3 regions of the Streptomyces sp. NPDC057424 genome follow, and region 2 is predicted to be linked to each of the others. Evidence: riboswitches for the same ligand, from Rfam matches in the RefSeq annotation. Region 2 holds a riboswitch; each other region holds the start of a gene.
What was found. A riboswitch is a leader RNA that binds a small molecule or an ion and turns the genes downstream of it on or off. The one in region 2 is predicted to bind thiamine pyrophosphate.

Region 1: linked by a shared signal. The riboswitch ahead of ACFU3E_RS37285 (thiamine ABC transporter substrate binding subunit) and the one ahead of thiO (glycine oxidase ThiO) in region 2 are both predicted to bind thiamine pyrophosphate.
Region 3: linked by a shared signal. The riboswitch ahead of thiC (phosphomethylpyrimidine synthase ThiC) and the one ahead of thiO (glycine oxidase ThiO) in region 2 are both predicted to bind thiamine pyrophosphate.

Annotation. Positions count from the first base shown of each region.
Region 1 is NZ_JBHVCP010000098.1:3,206-5,463, reverse strand. Features, by position in the region: gene rlmN (23S rRNA (adenine(2503)-C(2))-methyltransferase RlmN) at 1-616, shown strand, start outside; TPP riboswitch at 670-776, shown strand; gene ACFU3E_RS37285 (thiamine ABC transporter substrate binding subunit) at 901-1,938, shown strand; gene ACFU3E_RS37280 (ABC transporter permease) at 1,977-2,258, shown strand, end outside.
Region 2 is NZ_JBHVCP010000021.1:12,008-14,265, forward strand. Features, by position in the region: gene ACFU3E_RS18615 (NAD(P)/FAD-dependent oxidoreductase) at 1-896, opposite strand, end outside; gene ACFU3E_RS18620 (hypothetical protein) at 929-1,279, opposite strand; TPP riboswitch at 1,332-1,443, shown strand; gene thiO (glycine oxidase ThiO) at 1,441-2,258, shown strand, end outside.
Region 3 is NZ_JBHVCP010000004.1:189,924-192,181, reverse strand. Features, by position in the region: gene thiC (phosphomethylpyrimidine synthase ThiC) at 1-916, opposite strand, end outside; TPP riboswitch at 909-1,098, opposite strand; gene ACFU3E_RS06025 (YibE/F family protein) at 1,171-2,258, shown strand, end outside.

The DNA of each region.
Region 1 (2,258 bases), on a different contig from region 2:
GGACGGGGAGGTCCCCGGCGGCCCCGCGCGGCTCAGCAACATCGTCTTCATGGGCATGGGCGAGCCGCTCGCCAACTACAACCGGGTCATCGGATCCATCCGGCGGCTCACCGACCCCGAGCCCGACGGCCTCGGTCTGTCCCAGCGGGGCATCACCGTCTCCACCGTCGGCCTCGTCCCGGCCATCCACCGGTTCGCCGACGAAGGCTTCAAGTGCCGCCTCGCCATCTCGCTGCACGCTCCCGACGACGAGCTGCGTGACACCCTCGTGCCGGTGAACACGCGCTGGAAGGTCCGGGAGGTGCTGGACGCCGGTTTCGAGTACAGCGCCAAGTCCGGGCGGCGGCTGTCCATCGAGTACGCGCTGATCCGGGACATCAACGACCAGGCCTGGCGGGGTGACCGGCTCGGCCGGCTGCTCAAGGGTAAGCCGGTACACGTCAACCTGATCCCGCTGAACCCGACGCCCGGTTCCAAGTGGACCGCCTCGCGGCCCGAGGACGAGAAGGCGTTCGTGGAGGCGATCGCCGCCCATGGTGTGCCGGTGACGATCCGGGACACCCGTGGTCAGGAGATCGACGGGGCGTGTGGTCAGCTCGCTGCCACCGAGCGGTAGTCTGACCGGGGTCAGTACATCTTCATCACCGGCACCATCACATCCACACCTGCATATTCCGACAGGGGAGCGCCACAGCGCTGAGAGTGCGGCACACGGCCGCAGACCCTCCGAACCTGGCCCAGGTCATTCTGGGTAGGGAGATCGGTCGCCACTCGAGCTGTTGCGCCCTGCCCGGGACCGCGGAAGTCCCGGGCAGGGCCGCGTCTTCTCCTGGTCACTCCAGGAGGAATCCAGTGAGCATCTACGCAAAGCGGCTGACGGCGGCGGTCGTCGGGCTCGGCATGGCCGGCACGCTCGCCGCGTGCGGGTCGTCCGACGGCGGCCAGGGGGCCGGCGACTCCAAGACCGTGACGCTCGTCAGCCACGACTCGTGGGCCGCGTCCAAGGACGTCATCGCCGCCTTCGAGAAGCAGTCCGGTTACAAGGTCGACGTCCTGAAGGACGGCGACGCCGGTCAGGCCGTGAACAAGGCCATCCTGACCAAGGACAACCCGCAGGGCGACGTCTTCTTCGGCGTCGACAACACACTCCTGTCCCGCGCCCTCGACAACGGCCTGTTCCAGTCGTACGAGGCGAAGGGTTCGGAGCAGATCAAGGCGGAGTACCGGGTCGATCAGGAACGACATCGCGTCACGCCCGTCGACACCGGCGACATCTGCGTCAACTACGACAAGAAGTACTTCGCCGACCACAAGCTGCAGCCGCCGCGCAGCTTCGACGACCTGGTCAAGCCGGAGTACAAGAACCTGCTCGTCACGGAGAACGCCTCCGCCTCCTCGCCCGGCCTCGGTTTCCTGCTCGGCACCGCCGCCACGTACGGCGACGACGGCTGGGAAGGCTACTGGAAGAAGCTCAAGGCCAACGGCGTGAAGGTCGTCGACGGCTGGGAGCAGGCCTACAACGAGGAGTTCTCCGGCTCGGCCGGCGGCAAGAAGGCCAAGGGCGACCGGCCGCTCGTCGTGTCGTACGCCTCCTCGCCGCCCGCCGAGGTCGTCTTCGCCGATCCGAAGCCGAGTACGGCGCCGACCGGGGTCGCCGAGGGCACCTGCTTCCGGCAGGTCGAGTACGCGGGGCTGCTCAGTAACGCGAAGAACACCAAGGGCGGCAAGGCGTTCCTGGACTTCCTGCTCACGCAGCGGTTCCAGGAGGACATGCCGATGAACATGTTCGTGTACCCGGTGCGCCAGGGTGCCCAGGTGCCGCCGGACTTCGTGAAGTACGGGCCGCAGGCGAAGGACCCCGAGACCATGGACCCGGCGAAGATCGCCGACCACCGTGACCAGTGGGTCAAGTCGTGGACCTCGCTCGTACTGAAGTAGCCGCCCGGAAGCGGGGCGCGGCGGCGCGGTTCGGTCTGCTGGCCGCGCCCGTCGCGTTCTTCGCGGTCTTCTTCGCCTACCCCGTCTCCGCGATCGTCGCGCGCGGCCTGAAGGCCGACGGGACCTGGCACCTCGGGCGGATCGGGGAGGTGCTGGCGCAGTCCGACGTCCGGCACGTGCTGTGGTTCACCACCTGGCAGGCGCTGGTCTCGACCGCGCTCACCCTGCTCGTCGCGCTGCCCGGCGCGTACGTCTTCGCCCGCTTCGACTTCCCCGGCAAGCAGGTCCTGCGGGCGGTCGTGACCGTGCCGTTCGTGCTG
Region 2 (2,258 bases):
TTGTCCCAGTGGTGGACCAGCAGGCGCTCGCCGTAGCGCCCCGAGGGGAAGGAGGCGCAGTCGCCCACCGCGTACACGTCCGGCACGGTCGTGCGCAGATGCTCGTCGGCCACGATCTCGCCGTGGGAGCCGAGCCCGATCCCGGAGCCGGCCAGCCAGGCCGTCGCGGGGCGGGCGCCGATGCCGACGACGACGGCGTCCGCGGGCAGCCGCGAGCCGTCGTCGAGCAGGACCGCGCCGGGCTCGACGCGCTCCACGCGCGCGTGCGTCCGCAGCACCGCGCCCGCGTCGGCGTACCAGCCGGCCATCGGGGCGGCGACCTCGGCGGGCAGCGCCCCCGCCAGCGGCCGTTCGGCGGCCTCCACGACGGTGACCGCGCAGCCCGCCTCGCGCGCGGCCGTGGCGAACTCCGCGCCGATCCAGCCCGCGCCGACGACCACGATGTCGTGCCGGCGGGCCAGCACCGGCCGTAGCCGTTCGGCGTCGTCCAGGGTGCGGAGCAGATGCACGCCCGGAACGCCCTCCGCGCCGGGCAGCCGGACCGGCTCGGCGCCGGTCGCCACGACCAGGACGTCGTACGGCACGGGCCCGTCCTCGGTGTCCAGTACGTGCTCGGCGGGGTGCAGGCCCAGCACCTCGCAGCCGAGCCGCAGTTCGATGCCGAGGGCTTCGAAGTCGACGTCGAAGGCGGAGCCCTCGGACTTGCCGAGCAGGACGGCCTTGGACAACGGCGGCCGGTCGTAGGGCTGGTGCGGCTCGGCACCGATCAGGATCACGTCACCGGTGAAGCCCCGCTCGCGCAGGGCGACGGCGGTCTGCACCCCGGCCATGCCCGCACCCGCCACGACGACGCGCCGCGGCGCGGACGAACCCGGTTCCTGTGTCTGCTCGCTCACCTGATCACCATAGACACCTGACACATTGTCAGTCAGTGTTCATGCGCCGTGACCTGCTCCACAACGCTCGTACCGCTGCCCCGCTGGGACTCCCACTCCCAGGTCTCCTCCAGTCGCACCCGCCCGTCGGGCAGTTCCACGACCGCCGACACGCAGTGCCCCGAGGAAGTGGTCCCGTCCCGCTTGAGCTGGACGTACCGGAAGTCCAGCCGGTCACCTTCCCGGGTACCCACGAGGTGCCCGCGTACGACGTCGCCGCCCGTGTACTCGGCCCAGATCTCTCCCTCCCGCTCGTGGTACGCGAACCGGGTGCGGGTGCCCACCTGGCCCGGTGCCTGGTCGGCGACCGGGGCGAGGACGAGACCGTCGAGGGATCGGGCCATGGACGGAGGCTCCCTTACTGCGGCATGGGGCATCGGGCTAGGGTGGCCAACGTAAAGCACTCGCGGGAGCCCGGACGCACCGGGCTGAGAGGGAGGCTGGCGGCCTCCGACCGTAAGAACCTGATCCGGGTCATGCCGGCGAAGGGAGGGGCTGGACGCCCATGTCGCCTACGTCCACATCGTCAGACGTCCTTGTCATCGGGGGCGGGATCATCGGCCTGGTCACGGCCTGGCGGGCCGCGCAACGCGGGTTCGCCACGGCCGTCGTGGACCCCGAGCCGGGCGGCGGAGCCGCGCAGGTGGCGGCCGGCATGCTGGCCGCCGTCACGGAACTGCACTACGGCGAGCAGACCCTGCTCGGCCTGAACCTCGCCTCCGCGCGGCGCTACCCGGACTTCGCCGCCGAGCTCACCGAGCTGACCGGCCAGGACCTCGGCTACCGCCGCTGCGGCACGCTCGCGGTGGCCCTGGACGCCGACGACCGGGCCCACCTGCGCGAACTGCACGCCCTCCAGCAGCAGTCGGGCCTGGAGTCGCAGTGGCTGTCGGGGCGCGAGTGCCGGCGCCTGGAGCCGATGCTCGCGCCGGGCGTGCGCGGCGGGCTGCGGGTCGACGGCGATCACCAGATCGACCCGCGTCGGCTGGCCGGCGCCCTGGTCGCCGCGTGCGAGCGGGCGGGCGTGGTCTTCCACCGGGCGTGGGCGGAGCGGCTCACCGTCGTGCGGGACCGGGCCACGGGTGTCGTCCTGGCCGACGGGAGCGAGACTTCCGCCGGGCAGGTGGTGCTCTCCGGGGGGAGCCTCAGCGGGCGGCTCGCGGGCGTCCCGGAGGACGTGCTGCCTCCCGTGCGGCCGGTGAAGGGGCAGGTCGTACGGCTGACGATGCCGCTGCGGCACGGGCCGTTCCTGAGCCGGACCGTGCGCGCGGTGGTGCGCGGCAGCCACGTCTATCTGGTGCCGCGCGCGAGCGGCGAACTCGT
Region 3 (2,258 bases), on a different contig from region 2:
TCAGCGGCACATAGGCGAGGCGCACGCCCGCGTGGACCGTCATGTAGTCCACGCCCTGCTCGGCCTGTTCGATGACCGTGTCCTTGTAGATCTCCCAGGTCAGCTCCTCGGCCCGGCCGTCGACCTTCTCCAGGGCCTGGTAGAGCGGCACGGTGCCGATGGGAACGGGGGAGTTGCGCAGCACCCACTCGCGTGTGGTGTGGATGTTGCGGCCGGTGGACAGATCCATGACCGTGTCGGCGCCCCATCGGGTCGCCCAGGTCATCTTCTCGACCTCCTCCTCGATGGAGGACGTCACCGCCGAGTTGCCGATGTTGGCGTTGACCTTCACCAGGAACCGCTTGCCGATGATCATCGGCTCGATCTCCGGGTGGTTGACGTTGGCCGGCAGCACGGCCCGGCCCGCCGCGATCTCGTCGCGCACGACCTCCGGCGACACGTTTTCCCTGATGGCGACGTACTCCATCTCGGGCGTGATCTCACCCCGGCGTGCGTACGCGAGCTGCGTGACCGCCTGTCCGCCCCTGCCGCGGCGCGGCTGGCGGGGGCGGCCGGGGAAGACCGCGTCGAGGTTGCGCAGACCGCCGCGGGGCGAGGTGTGCTTGATGCCGTCGTCCTCGGGACGGACGGGGCGGCCCGCGTACTCCTCTGTGTCACCGCGGGCGATGATCCAGTTCTCGCGCAGCGGAGACAGACCCCTGCGGACATCGGTGTCGACGAGTGGATCGGTGTACGGGCCCGACGTGTCGTACAGCGTGACCGCCTGGCCGTTGGTGAGGTGCACCTGACGGACCGGCACGCGTAGGTCGGGGCGTGTGCCCTCGATGTACGCCTTGTGCCAGCCGATGGACTTCCCGGCCTCCTCGGACTTCTCGTCCTGAGCGGAGGCAGGCGTGCGTGCGTCCTTGTTGGTCATCAGACCTACTCCCTACGCCGGCATTACCCGGTAACAGGTTCGGCGGTCGACGCAGCGGTTTCCGTCCGGCGACGTTTCGTGTGAAACATCACTCGACTCCGGCGACGTTTCATGTGAAACATCGCTGGGACGGAGGTCAGCGCCCTCTCAGCCCGGTGCTCCGAGCTCCCGCGTGTACAAAAGGTGCCCCCACGCTAGCGGCAATTCTGGCGCGGTGAACAGAGGGCCCCCCTCGTTCTTGCGATGATCGGTCGGTGACCACGACGCAGCGCCCCCCCTACCCACCGCCCGAGCCGCCCCGCGGATCCGGTGCCGGAAACGGCAACGGCCGTGGTGACGGCCATGATTTCGCCGCCGGAGGCGGGCAGGGGCAGGGCCCCGGACCCGGGTTCGGGCGGGAGGCTGGTTTCGGTCACGGCAGCGGTGGTGAGTACGGATCGGGCTTCGGTGGCGGCCAGGGCGCCGGTCCTCACGGTGGTCACGGTGCTCCCACAGGTGAACAGGGCCCCGGCCACGGCCACGGTGGTGCGCACGGATCAGGGCCCAGTGGCGGCGACGGGAGCGGCCACGGTCACGGTGGAGGCGACGGGAGCGGCCACGGCGGAGATGACGGGCACGGGCACGGTTCCGCCCCGGGCGGCGGGCACGGGCATTCACACAGCCACGGTCCGGCCACGCCCGTCTCCCGCCATCTGCGCAAGGTCATCGCGGCGGTCCTGATCCCGTTCGCCACGGCGGTGCTCGTCGGTCTCGTCGTCCTGTGGCCGGGCGGCGCCCCGTCGCACGAGCGCACCGGCGTCGGCTTCGACCGTCAGACGCAGGATGCCACGGTCACCAAGGTGATCGAGGTGAGCTGCAAGGAGGCCGGCGCTTCGGGCGTCCCGCCGACCGGCGACACCTCCACCGCCGAGGGTTCCTCCGCGGTGCAGCAGGAGAAGGGCACCTGCAAGCGCGCGACGATCCGGGTCGACAGCGGCGACGACAAGGGCCGTACGTTCACCGAGATCGTCCAGCCCGACCAGTCCCGCCAGCTGCACGAGGACCAGAAGGTCGTGGTCGCCTACGAGCCCTCGGCACCGAAGGACCTGCAGTACTCGGTCACCGACATCAACCGTCGGCTGCCCCTGGGGCTGCTCGCGGGCATCTTCGCCGTCGCCGTCGTAGTCGTCGGGCGACTGCGGGGCGTCATGGCACTGGTCTCGCTGGCCATCAGTTTCATGGTGCTGAACTTCTTCATCCTGCCCGCGATCCTGCAGGGATCGAACCCGCTGGTCGTGGCGGTGGTGGGCGCGAGCGCCATCATGCTCGTCGCCCTGTACCTCTGTCACGGCCTGTCCGCCCG